DNA from 3 places in the Halochromatium sp. NSM3 genome. Region 1 is predicted to be linked to each of the others. Evidence: predicted binding sites of a transcription regulator. Region 1 holds the regulator's gene; each other region holds the start of a gene.
What was found. Region 1 encodes FNR, which switches genes on or off when oxygen is low (the NO sensors DNR and NnrR bind a similar motif). Its sites were predicted from a motif close to TTGATNTANATCAA; they were not measured.
Positions count from the first base shown of each region.

Region 2: a site for FNR is predicted at 2,514-2,527, ahead of ccoN (cytochrome-c oxidase, cbb3-type subunit I). Genes of this name have one in related genera too.
Region 3: a site for FNR is predicted at 1,799-1,812, ahead of AC54T3_RS01425 (phytoene desaturase). Genes of this name have one in related genera too.

Region 1 covers NZ_JCAQIA010000031.1:23,993-28,255, reverse strand. The annotation lists partial or broken gene pyrG (CTP synthase) at 1-802, opposite strand, end outside; gene AC54T3_RS12960 (sulfur globule family protein) at 1,040-1,444, shown strand; gene fnr (fumarate/nitrate reduction transcriptional regulator Fnr) at 1,805-2,563, shown strand; gene dnaQ (DNA polymerase III subunit epsilon) at 2,639-3,397, opposite strand; gene rnhA (ribonuclease HI) at 3,424-3,954, opposite strand; gene AC54T3_RS12940 (methyltransferase domain-containing protein) at 3,944-4,263, opposite strand, start outside.
Region 2 covers NZ_JCAQIA010000005.1:100,837-105,099, forward strand. The annotation lists gene AC54T3_RS03725 (cbb3-type cytochrome c oxidase subunit 3) at 1-66, opposite strand, end outside; gene ccoO (cytochrome-c oxidase, cbb3-type subunit II) at 59-916, opposite strand; gene ccoN (cytochrome-c oxidase, cbb3-type subunit I) at 956-2,407, opposite strand; gene rpoS (RNA polymerase sigma factor RpoS) at 2,665-3,723, opposite strand; gene AC54T3_RS03745 (peptidoglycan DD-metalloendopeptidase family protein) at 3,751-4,263, opposite strand, start outside.
Region 3 covers NZ_JCAQIA010000002.1:56,814-61,076, forward strand. The annotation lists gene AC54T3_RS01420 (phytoene/squalene synthase family protein) at 1-182, opposite strand, end outside; gene AC54T3_RS01425 (phytoene desaturase) at 163-1,704, opposite strand; gene AC54T3_RS01430 (DUF2868 domain-containing protein) at 1,935-3,932, shown strand; gene AC54T3_RS01435 (GTPase/DUF3482 domain-containing protein) at 3,932-4,263, shown strand, end outside.

The DNA of each region.
Region 1 (4,263 bases):
GCACCTCGAGTCGAAACTGGTGCACTACCAACGCATCCAGCTCTTGGGCGTGCAGCAGCATCGGGATGCGGTAGATGTGATCGGCGTCGATGGCCGAGATCACCGCGCGCTCGGGGACATTGGTGAAGAGCGCGATCTTACGCCGCTCCTCGTCGGGCAGATCGCGTTCGGCCCGACAGAGCAGGATGTCGGGCTGGATACCGATCGAGCGCAGCTCCTTGACCGAGTGCTGGGTCGGCTTGGTCTTGATCTCGCCGGCGGCTGGGATAAAGGGCACCAGCGTCAGATGCATGAACAGCGCGTTGTCGACCCCGAGTTCGACGCGCATCTGGCGGATCGCCTCGAGGAACGGCAGCGACTCGATGTCGCCGACGGTGCCACCGATCTCGACGATGGCGATGTCGGCATCACAGGCGCCGAGCCGGATCGCATCCTTGATCTCATCGGTGATGTGCGGGATCACCTGCACGGTGCGACCGAGGTAGTCACCGCGGCGCTCCTTGCGGATCACGCTCTCGTAGATCTGACCGGTGGTGAAGTTGTTGTTGCGCCCCATGCGGGTGCGCAGGAAGCGTTCGTAGTGACCGAGATCGAGATCGGTCTCGGCGCCATCATCGGTGACATAGACCTCCCCATGCTGAAACGGGCTCATGGTGCCCGGATCGACATTGATGTAGGGGTCGAGTTTGATCATGGTCACCTTGAGACCGCGTGCTTCGAGCAGCGCGGCCAGGGACGCGGACGCAATACCTTTGCCGAGCGACGAGACGACGCCGCCGGTAACGAAAATATACTTGGGCATGACCTGAACAGGCAGACGACTTGGGTCCAGATAGGATACCCCTCTCAAGGTAGCAAAATGGCCCCAACCTCACAATTCGCACCGTGATCAAGCGCGCACTTCACAAGTCCCCGGTCGGTACGTATACTCGGTGATGTTCGTTACTCTACGGACCTCCACTCGGTTCGATGCGGGGCCAAACTCGAATACCGTGCGAGCCGGGATGGATCGATTCACCACCCTTCGGAGCATCACCAAATGAATAAGTTTGCAAAGGTTATGGGTATCGCCGCCATCGCCACGAGCGCGGCCTTCTCGATGAACGCTGCTCAGGCTTGGTGGGGGGGTCCTGGCTACGGTGGCCCTGGCTACGGCAACGGCTGGGGTGACGGTATGGGCGACATGTTCAGCGACATGGTCGGCGACGGCTACGGCGACTTCAACATGAGCATGAGCGGTGGCGGTCGTGGCTACGGTCGCGGACGTGGAAATGGCTATGGTCGTGGTTACGGCAACGGCTATGGCTATGGCCATCCGTATGGCTATGGTGGCGGCTACCCGGGCTACGGCTACGGCGCCCCCTACGGCTATGGCGCGCCTTACGGCATGCCCTATGGTGCTCCGATGGCTCCCGCCGCACCGGCCGCTCAAGAAGCCAAGTAAGGCACGGTCCACGACTGCTGCCTAAAGCCGCGCCTCGGCGCGGCTTTTTTGTATCAGGGCGAGCACCACTCCAAGGTCCCCAAGCCGGGTCGACCTTCCCTTTCCGAGGTTGTCTGAACCCCCTCCAAACTCCATCGAGCCAGACGCGACGGTTGGCCGCCACCGGCGCGCGCGATCGAAAAGCACGCTCGGGACAACCCGATCCATCGCCTCTCGGCCTCACGGGCGGGCCCTTCGGGCTGACGGACCTCGGAGCACGTATTTCATCGCGCAGTACGCGTGTATGTAAATCATATTGACGCTTGATGCATGTCAACTTGAGTTGCAGAATACAACCAAACCACACACTGGAACCTTGCCTTGACTCAGCGAAAAGTAATCTCGTTCGACACGATCCGAGTCGCCTGCAAGAACTGCTCTCTGTCGCAGCTCTGTCTACCGATGGGCTTGGCGCCGGAAGATGTCGAGCGACTCGACTCGATCATCAAGCGCTCCCGGCCCCTTCATCGCGGTGATCATCTGTTTCGTGGCGGCGAGCGCTTCCGCTCGCTCTACGTGGTCAAGACCGGCTCCGTCAAGACCTACGCGCCGAGCGAGGAAGGCGGCGAGCAGGTGCTCGGCTTCCATCTCCCTGGCGAGATCATCGGCCTTGATGCGATCGACAAGTCCTGCCATGCCTGCTCGGCCAAGGTGCTTGAGACCTCGGCCATCTGCGAGGTGCCCTTCCAGCGCTTCGAGGAGCTAGCGACCTCGATCCCCTCGCTGCAACACCAGATGTATCGGTTGCTGAGTAAGGAGATCGGACAGGATGCCGACATGCTGCTGCTGCTCGGCAAGAAGAACGCCGAGGAACGGCTCGCGGCCTTCCTCACCAGCATGTCCAGCCGCTTGAGCAAGCGCGGCCTCTCGCCGACCGACTTCTACCTGAGCATGTCGCGCCATGAGATCGGCAGCTATCTCGGCTTGGCGGTCGAGACCGTGAGCCGCCTTTTCACCCGTTTCCAGGAAGATGGACTGCTGCGCGTCGACCGCAAACATGTCGAGCTGCTGAATCTCCCAGCGCTGGAGATGATGGCGGGCTCCGCGCCCTCCAGCACGCATAAGCAACGCTCGAATTGAGCCCCCGAGGCTCGGGGCACAAGACCTAGCCTGATCGTCACACACCAGGGGCCGAGCGCCCACCAATGCCAGCGTTCAGGCCGTGCGTGACACCGTCCGCGCGTTCTCGTCGGTCAGCGACAGCCAGACACAGCCACTGGCGCTCGCGGTGCCAATCGCCTGCAGACGATCGCGATGCGCCTCGAGTTCCGAGTCGCTCGCGCGCACCACGCGCAGCGCGGGCCTATCCGCTCGTAGGCGCCTTGGGCGAGCCTCCGCTTCGGCGCGCGCGCCCTGTTGACCTCCACTCGCGTCACTCCCGAGCGCCAGTGCCACCTGCCCACCGGTCATCGCCAAGTAGACATCGGCGAGGATCTCGGCATCGAGCAATGCCCCATGCAGATCCCGGCGCGCGTTGTCGATCTCGTAGCGCCGACAAAGGGCGTCGAGGCTATTGCGCTGCCCTGGATGGCGTTGGCGCGCCAAGCCCAGGGTGTCGACGACCGTGCAGAGATCCTCGATGCGCGGCGCATCAGCGCGCCACTGCCTCAACTCGTGATTGAGGAAGCCGATATCAAAGGCCGCGTTATGGATCACCAGCTCGGCGCCACGAAGATACGCGATGAGTTCCTCGGCGATGTCGGCAAAGCGCGGCTTATCCGCGAGGAAGGCATTCGAGATCCCATGCACCGCGACCGCGCCGGCATCGATCTCGCGATCCGGTTGCAGATAATGGTGGAAATTGGCCTTGGTGAGCCGCCGCTCGATCACCTCAACGCAGCCGATCTCGATGATCCGATGTCCCTCGCTCGGCTCGAGCCCGGTGGTTTCTGTATCCAGTACCAGTTGTCGCATCCGGTTTGCTCCCACGTCAACGAGGCTCAGCCTCGCTTTGAAAGGCCCTTGGGAATGCCCTTGTTGGCAAGCTGATCGGCACGCTCGTTCTCGGCATGCCCGCTATGCCCGCGCACCCAGTGCCAACGCACCCGATGGCCGGCGAGCGCCTGATCCAAGCGTTGCCAGAGATCTTGGTTCTTGACCGGGGTGCGCTGTTTGGTCATCCAGCCGTTGCGCTTCCAGCCTTTCATCCAGCGCTCGACGCCATCGCGCACATAGCGTGAGTCGACGGTCAGGATGACCTCACTCTGGCGCTTGAGCGCCTCTAGGGCCTGGATCACGGCCATCAGCTCCATGCGATTGTTCGTCGTCTGCGCTTCACCGCCAAACAGCTCCTTCTCGTGTGCGCCATAGCGCAGCAAGGCTCCCCAGCCGCCCGGCCCCGGATTGCCCTTGCAGGCCCCGTCGGTGAACACCTCGACCGCTGGTGTTGGTGTTGGCGCCTGTGTTGGTTCCGGTGTTGGCGCGGGCGCTTGATGCTGGCCCGCAACCTCTGCTGAACGGCTATCGAGCATGGTTCGTCTCACGAGCGGTGGGTTTCATGGCTCCTCCAGGTAAAAAGGCCGGACGAGGCTTCCAGCGTTGGCGAACGGGGGTCGACAGACTCACCCGCTTCACGGCCCGAATCACATACACACCGCCAAACACCGGCCACCAGCGCGCGCCCGCTTGCTCCAGCCCCTCGAGACGGCTGTGATAGGCTGAGCGCAGCGGTGGCCGAAACAGTAGCCATTCGCGCACCTCGAGCTGAAAACCAAGCAGATCGAGCCAGTCGCCGAGCCTGGAGGCCGTCAACTGATGACCGCACCAGGGAACGCGCGGCT
Region 2 (4,263 bases), on a different contig from region 1:
CCCGACCCAGTCGGCCGCTGTCATCGCCGCCCAATCGGTCTCGAAGTAGTCCGCAAGGCTACTCACGGTACATGACTCCCGGGTCGAGTTTGGCCATGGTGCCAAGGACTTGGAGATAGGCCACCATCGCATCCATGCCCGTCTTGCCATGCACGAGACCCGGCGCCGCCGCGATATCCGCATCGCTATAGGGCACGCCGATGACACGCAGTCCCTTCATGTGACGCTGGATCTTCTTCGGGTTGAGCCTCTCCCGGTCAAGCCAGGGGTAGCCCGGCATCACCGATTCCGGCACCACCGAGCGTGGATCACGCAGATGTTGCCGGTGCCATTCGTCCGAGTACTTGCCGCCGACGCGCGCCATGTCCGGGCCGGTGCGCTTGGAGCCCCACTGGAAGGGGTGATCGAACATCGACTCCGAGGCGAGCGAGTAATGCCCATAGCGCTCACGCTCGTCGCGGAAAGGCCGAACCTGCTGTGAATGGCACAGATAGCAGCCCTCGCGCTGATAGATGTCGCGCCCGGCCAGCTCGAGCGCGGTGTACGGGCGAACACCATCACCGGGCTTCCAGTTCCAGGTCGTCTCCACAGCGCGTACCTGACCGCGCTTAGGGTCCTGAACGAAATCGCCCGTATCCTTTTTCAAGAACTGGCCTTGATCACCGGTCTTGAACCGGATCGGGTTACCGGCCTCATCGGTCTCATAGGTGATCGAAACGATGGGCGTGGTACCGGCCTCCTGCCACACGATCTCGGGAAAGCGATTCGCCTCCTCGGTGCTCTTGAGATAAAAGAGCGGGACGATCTCGACGATGCCCCCGACCGAGAGCACGATCGCCACCGCGATCAATAGCCCCCAGATGTTGCGCTCCATGCGCTCCTGTATCCCCTTCGGCGGTGTGTTCTTCTCAGCCATCTGTGTTGACTCCTCGGGATGCTGACGGTTGCACCGGACTCAGGCCGCAGCCACGGCCGGCGTACCCCGGGCCTCGCGCAGACTCCCGGCCATGGCCGACTTGAGCACCGTCATCAGTACGTTGAACAGCATGATGATCGCGCCAAGCAGGAAGATGCCGCCACCGACCGCGCGCATGGCGTAGTAGGGATGCATGGCTGCGACCGACTCGACGAAGGTGTAGGCCAAGGTGCCGTACTCGTCATAGGCGCGCCACATCAGGCCCTGCATGATGCCCGAGACCCACATCGCGACCACATAGATCACGGTACCGATGGTCGCGGTCCAGAAGTGCACATTGACCAGCTTCTCGGACCACATCTCGGTGTGCCAGAGACGTGTCATCAGGTGGTAGATGGCACCGATCGAGATCCCCGCGACCCAGCCCAGGGCGCCGGAATGGACGTGACCGATGGTCCAGTCGGTGTAGTGCGAGAGCGCGTTGACGGTCTTCAGCGACATCACCGGCCCTTCGAAGGTCGACATCGCGTAGAAGGCGAGCGCGATGATCAAGAAGCGCATCACATAGTCGGTGCGCAGTTTGTCCCAGGCGCCCGAGAGGGTCATCATCCCGTTCACCGCGCCGCCCCAGGACGGGATGATCATCGCCAGCGACACCGCCGCGCCAAGCGAGCCGGTCCAATCCGGCAGCGCCGTGTATTGCAGGTGATGCGCGCCAAGCCAGACATAACCGAACATCAGCGCCCAGAAGTGGATCACCGACAGTCGATAGGAGTAGATGGGCCGGTTCGCTTGCTTGGGCACGAAGTAGTACATGATGCCGAGGAAGCCTGCGGTGAGGTAAAAACCAACCGCGTTATGCCCCCACCACCATTGGATCATCGCGTCTTGCACGCCCGAGAACAGGCTGTAGGACTTCATCAGCCCGACCGGGATCGACAGGCTGTTGACCACGTGCAGGTAGACGATCATCACCATCATGCCGAGGAAGAACCAGTTCGACACATAGATGTGCGAGGACTTCCGAATGGCGATGGTCATGATGAAGTTAAAGGTGAACGCCAGCCAGACGACCGCGATCAGGATATCGATCGGCCATTCGAGTTCCGCGTACTCCTTAGATTGTGAAAAGCCCAGTGGTAGCGTGATCACCGCCAAGACGATGATGGCGTTCCAGCCCCAAAAGGTGAACCAAGCGAGCTTGTTGCTCCAGAGGCTGACACCACAGGTGCGCTGAACCGTGTAAAACGCTGTGCCCATCAGGGTACAGCCGCCGAACGCAAAGATGACGGCGTTGGTGTGCACGGGCCGCAGCCGACCGAACGAGATGTACGGATTATCGAAATTCAGAAACGGCCAAGCGAGCTCGGACGCGATATAGACACCAACGCTCGCGCCTACCACCAGGTAGACGACGGCCATGATGGTGAACCAACGGACGACATCGAAGTCGTATTTTCGCTCCGCTGTGTAGTCGGCTGTGGCTTCCATAGACCCCCCAAACAGGCTGGGAAAAAGAGACGTGGCTGGGCACTCCAGCCCGATGTTGTGAGCGGCGCGCCCCCTGGCACGTGACCGCGCAATAAGACGGGATTGATTGACAAAAGTCAAGATAAGCGGGCGAGCCGAACCGCTGATTTGGGGGACTTCACACCGCTTTCGTTGATCTCTGTCAGCTTCACAAGGCGCTTCCCTGACGCCAATAAGACTTTATTTTTATAGGGTTTTTGCCTGAGCGCGGCCGGCGCTCACTTGAAGAAGGACTCGAGCGAGAAGCCCTCTTTCTCGAGGATATCGCGCAGGCGGCGAAGGGCATCCATCTGAATCTGGCGCACCCGTTCACGGGTCACGCCTAGTTCCTGCGCAACCCGCTCCAAGGTCGAATGCTCATAGCCATGCAGGCCGAAGCGACGCTCGACCACCTCGCGCTGCTTGTCGTTGAGCTTATCGAGCCAGTGATCGAGGTTGCTGTGGATATCGTCGTCCTGGATCTCATCGCTGGGATCATGCGCCGCCTCATCCTGCAGCAGATCGACCAGCGGCTTGTCGGCATCCTTGCCATAGGGAGTGTCGACCGAGGCGGTGCGCTCGTTGAATCCGAGCATGCGCTTGACCTCGGCGATCGGTTTGTCGAGCAGCGCGGCCACCTCCTCGGTGGTCGGCTCATGATCGAGCTGCTGAGACAGCAGCCGTGTCGCCTTCAGGTAGACATTGATCTCCTTGACGACATGGATGGGCAAGCGCACGGTGCGCGTCTGATTCATGATCGCGCGCTCGATGGTCTGGCGAATCCACCAAGTGGCATAGGTCGAGAAGCGGAAGCCGCGCTCGGGGTCGAACTTCTCGACCGCGCGGATCAGGCCCAGATTGCCCTCCTCGATTAGATCCAGCAGCGGCAGCCCCCGGTTCAGATAGCGCCGCGCGATCTTGACCACGAGCCGGAGGTTGCTGACGATCATGCGCTTGCGCGCGTCCTCATCGCCCTGCTGTGCCAGGCGCGCATAGTGCACCTCCTCGTCCGCCGAGAGCAGCTTCGACCCGCCGATCTCGTTCAGATACAGGCGGGTCGCGTCGAGTTCGGTATCGCTCGGTGCGTAGCGTTTGCTCGGTGCATCGGACGCCTGCGGGACCGAGGCCGCAGCATACTCCGAATCGGACGCCCCATCCTCGTCGCTCTCGACGTCATCGATCTCGGGTTCCGGAAGATCCAAATCGCCCGCGTCGACATCGTCGCCGTTGATGAGAAGCTCGTCCTCAACGGGAAGGGAATCCGTCTCCGGATCCTCATCCGAGTTAGCCGCTGGCATGAATCCCCCTCGGTGCGGTCGATCGGGTCACCCTGCTGCCGGTAGGAACAGCAACGGATCAACGGTGGCGCCATCACGACGGATCTCGAAATGCAACATCGGCTGCCCAGCCGCTGACTGGCCAACCTCGGCGATCTGCTGGCCGCGCTTGACACGCACGCCTTCACTGACGAGCACTCGGCGGTTGAAGCCATAGGCGCTCAGATAACGCGGACTGTGCTTGACGATAATAAGAGTGCCGTAACCGGCGAGTCCACTGCTACCGCTGTAGACCACCTCACCATCGGCCGCAGCCGTGACCGGCGTGCCCGCCGCCGCCGCAATGCGAATCCCCTGCCGGGTGCGATCATTCGGCTGGTAGCGCTGCAGCAGACGCCCCGAGACCGGCCAGGCCCAGCTCAGTCCGGTCGCGGGTGCCGCGCTGCTGGGTTTCGCCGTTGTTTTTGCCGCCGATTTTGCTACTGGTTTCGCCGCCGCTTTCGCCGCTGGTTTTGCTGCTGATCTGGCCGGTGTCGCCGAGGCCTTCGCAGCGCTGCTCGA
Region 3 (4,263 bases), on a different contig from region 1:
TCGTCGATCGCATCATCGGCGACGCGGCAGAACGCGTAGAGCGCTGCGGCCGGATCACGGATCACCTTAGGCAAAAAGAAAGACGCGGCGAAGAACGACTTCGAGCCGTTGCTCAGCATCTGCCGACAAGCGGCTAGGTCCGTCGCATCCGAGGTCTTCATTTCACGCAAAAACAGAGGCATCAGGGACCACCTTATCGAGTACACGTGCTGTCGAGATGACGCCGGGCACACCCGCTCCGGGGTGGGTGCCAGCGCCGACCATGTAGAGGTGCTCGACCTCTTCGCTTTTGTTGTGCGGGCGGAACCAGGCGCTCTGCATGAGCACCGGCTCCAGGCTGAAACCAGCGCCCTTGACCGAGCACAGGCGCTGTTCGAAATCCTTGGGCGTGGTGATCAACGACACCGCGAGCTGCTCCTCGAGATCCGGCAGCAGGGTGTCGGAGAGATAGGCCGAGATGGCGCGTCGATACGGCTCGGCGCGCTCGGCCCAGTCGATCTCCGCGTCCAGATGCGGCACCGGGGCGAGCACATAGAAGGTATCGCAGCCCTCGGGCGCGAGCGCTGGATCGGTCGCCGTCGGGCGGTGCAGATAGAGGCTGAAATCGTCCGCGAGCACCTTGCGATCGAAGATATCTTGCAGCAACGCTTTATAGCGCGGCCCGAGCAGGATGCTGTGATGCTTGACATCCTCGTAGCGGCGCTTGGTGCCGAAGTACCAGACGAACAGGCCGTTGGAGTAGCGCGCCTTGTCGAGCTTGGGATCGGTCCAGTGCGTGCGAGTGACGCTTGGCAGCAGATGCTTGTAGGTCCAAGCGACATCGGCGTTGGAGACGACGATATCGGCGCCGATCTGCTCGCCATTCTTGAGCTTGACGCCCGTCGCCTTGCCGTTCTCGACGGTGATCTCGGTCACCTCGGCGTTCAGGCGCAACTCGCCGCCCTGGCCCTGGATCAGATCGACCAGGCCGTTGACGATGGCACCGGTGCCACCGATCGCCGAGTGCACGCCCCAATGCCGCTCGAGGTAGGAGATCAGCGTGTAGATGGAGGTGACCGTGAACGGGTTACCGCCGATCAGCAGCGGATGGAACGAGAGCGCGACGCGCAGCCGCTCGTCCTTGACATACTGCGAAACCATCGCGTAGACGCTGCGATAGCTGCGCAATTTGACCATTTTCGGCACAATACGCGCCATGTCTTGCCAGTGCGTGAACGGCACATGGCCAAGCTCGACGAAGCCGACTTGGAAGATCTCCTCGCTGGCCTTGAGGAAGCGTTCGTAGCCCTCGACATCGTCCGGCGCGAAGCGCTCGACCTGAGCGCGCATGGCCTCGGCATCGCCATTGGTGTCGAAGACCGCGCCGTCATCGAAGCGGATGCGATAGAAGGGGTCCATCGGGCGCAGATCGATCTCGTCCCTGAAGGTGCGCCCGCACATCTCCCAGAGTTCATCGAGCAGGAAGGGCGCGGTGATGATGGTCGGGCCGGCGTCGAAGGTGAAGCCATCGATCTCGTGCACATAGGCACGCCCGCCCGGGGCATCGAGTTTCTCGACGACGGTCACTTGGTAGCCGCGGAACCCGAGGCGAATCGCCGCAGCGAGTCCGCCAAAGCCGCTACCGATGATCACGGCCTTGGGTTTTTTCGCGGCATCCAGCGCGTGCGCTGCAAGAGTCCCTGCCGGGGGTGGATCGCTGGTCAAAGTGTCAACTCGAGCTGATGTCAATCATGCCTGACAGTATAGCAGCCGAAATTTTTTTCGTGCCAGCAAAGCATGCCCCCATCATGATCAAGGCTTGCTGTATATCAACCCAAGCGCGAGCCCTTGATCCTGAGACCATGCGCGGTATACCTTGCAGTCAGCAACAGGCTCTGTGTTTTTTGAGCCATCCGGGCAGGCACTCTCACCAGTCGTCGCACAGCTAACTCCCCATGGACTCCCCTCTTCGGCGTCTAGCGCCAATCATCCAAGGCGCTCGCAGTGGCAGGCCTCGTGCGCTGCACTGGCAGGTTCCAGACCTCATCGACTTCGACTACTACGTCGACGAAGACGAGCGCCTGCTGCATGAGCATCCGGCACAACGTAAACACCTCGCCGAGCGCGATCGCCACCTCTACAAAGAGCAGATCGCGCCGCTCATCGGCGAGGCCGACGCCCACAGCAGCAAGCATCGCAATCGCGCGCTGCGCTGGTGGCTGGAGCTGCGCCGCGAGCAAGAAGACCCGGCGCTCGCCGAGCTGCTTCCGGGCCAGGCTTTCGCCCGTGCGCAACGCCTAGTGACCACCGTCATGGGCGTGCTGGGCGTCGCCGCCGGGCTCGGCGTGGCCTCGACCCTACTGCACTATGAGGGCGATCATCCGGTCAATGTCGCCTGGTACCTATTCTGGCTGGTGTTGCTGCAACTGATCCTGGTCGGCACGACGCTCACGCTCTGGTACGGTCGCCGTTCGCGCTTGTTCAAGGGCGCGGCCCAGGATCTCTCCTTGCTCGGGCAGATCCTGCGACCGCTGTTCTCGCGCGCGGCGCGCTGGATCCAAAAGCAGCGCATCACCCATGTCGCCCCCGAGCTGCGCGAGCAGGCCAAGGCCAAGCAGGGATTGTTGCAAGCCAACTATGCCCTCTACGGTCCCGCGAGCTATCTCCCGATGCTCGTCCCGGCGCAGGTCTTCGGCATCGGCTTCAATATCGGCGCCATTTTCATGACCATCGCCCTGATCTGGTTCGCCGATCTCGGTTTCGGCTGGGGATCGGCGATGAACATCAGCGCCGAGACCGTCCAGCATCTCACGCGCCTGATCGCGTTGCCTTGGAGCTGGCTGTTCGGCGAGGGCGTCGGCGTGCCAACGCTGCAAGAGATCGCCGGTACGCGCATCAGCCTCAAGGATCCGCTTTATGTGCTCGATGCCGACCAGCTGCGCTCTTGGCGGTGGTTCCTGGTGTTGGCCGTGTTTACCTATGGCCTGCTGCCGCGGGTCACGCTGCTCGGCCTCTCGGCCTTCAAGCAGCGACGTGCCCTCACCGCCTTGCCGTTCACGCACCAAAGCGCGCAGGCCCCCTACGCGCGCATGATCACGCCGAGCATCGAGACCCGCACGATCCACTCAGGCACGGGGCCGGAGATGCCGATTCCCGCGCCGCTCAAGCCGCTGACCCGGCCAACCGCCGCGCCGCGCCCCCCGAAGGCGCCGCTCGCGCCTGCCTCCTTGGCGCCTGCGCGCCCGGACGCGGACGCGGCAGCGCCCGCGAACTCGCCAGGGCCACCCGCCGAGTCGCCAACGCAGCCGCCGACACACTCGACGGCGACGCCGGAGGAGCTTCCCCCGGAGGCCCCGCCGGAAGCTCTGCGGGAAACCCCGACCACCCCCCAGCCTCCGCCATCCGCGCCGGCCCAGGCGCGGCACGCCCCGCCGCCCGAGCCGAGCGCGGACCCCGAGGCGAGCGACACGCAGCAACCACCGCCACACCTCGCGGTGGAAGCCGATGCCTGCATCCTGCTGCTGCATATCGACGTCGCCGACATGCTCGAGGAGCAGGACCACGCCCGCCTGCAACAGCTCCTGCGTGATCAGACTGGCTGGCGTATCGCGGCCGCAGCCACCTATGGCGGCGGACGGGCGATGACCGAGCAAGCAATCGAGATGATCAGCCACGCCACTTGGAGTGCGCCGCCGGCGCGGATCGCGCTCATCCAGGACGGCTCTCAGCCCCCGATCACCGAGAATCTCCGCTTCCTGCGCGGCGTCCGTTCCGCCGCTGGCGACCAAGCCCAGGTGCTGCTGGCACTGACCGGCGATCCCGAAGACGTCGATGATCCACTACCGCCGTTGAGCGATTTCGATTTTGCCGACTGGCAGCGCAAGATCGAGCAGATGGGCGATCCCTATCTGCGCTTGATCATGCTCGCGCCCGCAGATGACGAGGCCCCTTAATGGACGCCCAGGTTCCAACTATCGCCATCGTTGGCCACCCGAATGCTGGCAAGTCGTCGGTGGTCGCGACCTTGACCGAGAATGACCGCATCGCCATCGACAAACGCGCCGGCACCACCACGCGCTCCGACCAATATCCGGTCGAGATCGACGGCAAGACGGTGCTGCGGTTCATCGACACGCCCGGCTTCCAGAACCCGACCGACATCCTCGAGTGGTTTCAACGCCATCCGGGCGGGATGGGGCTCGCGCGCGCCTTCCTCGACAGCCATAGTCACGATCGCCTCTACAGCCACGACTGCGCGCTGCTGCAACCGATTGCCGATGGCGC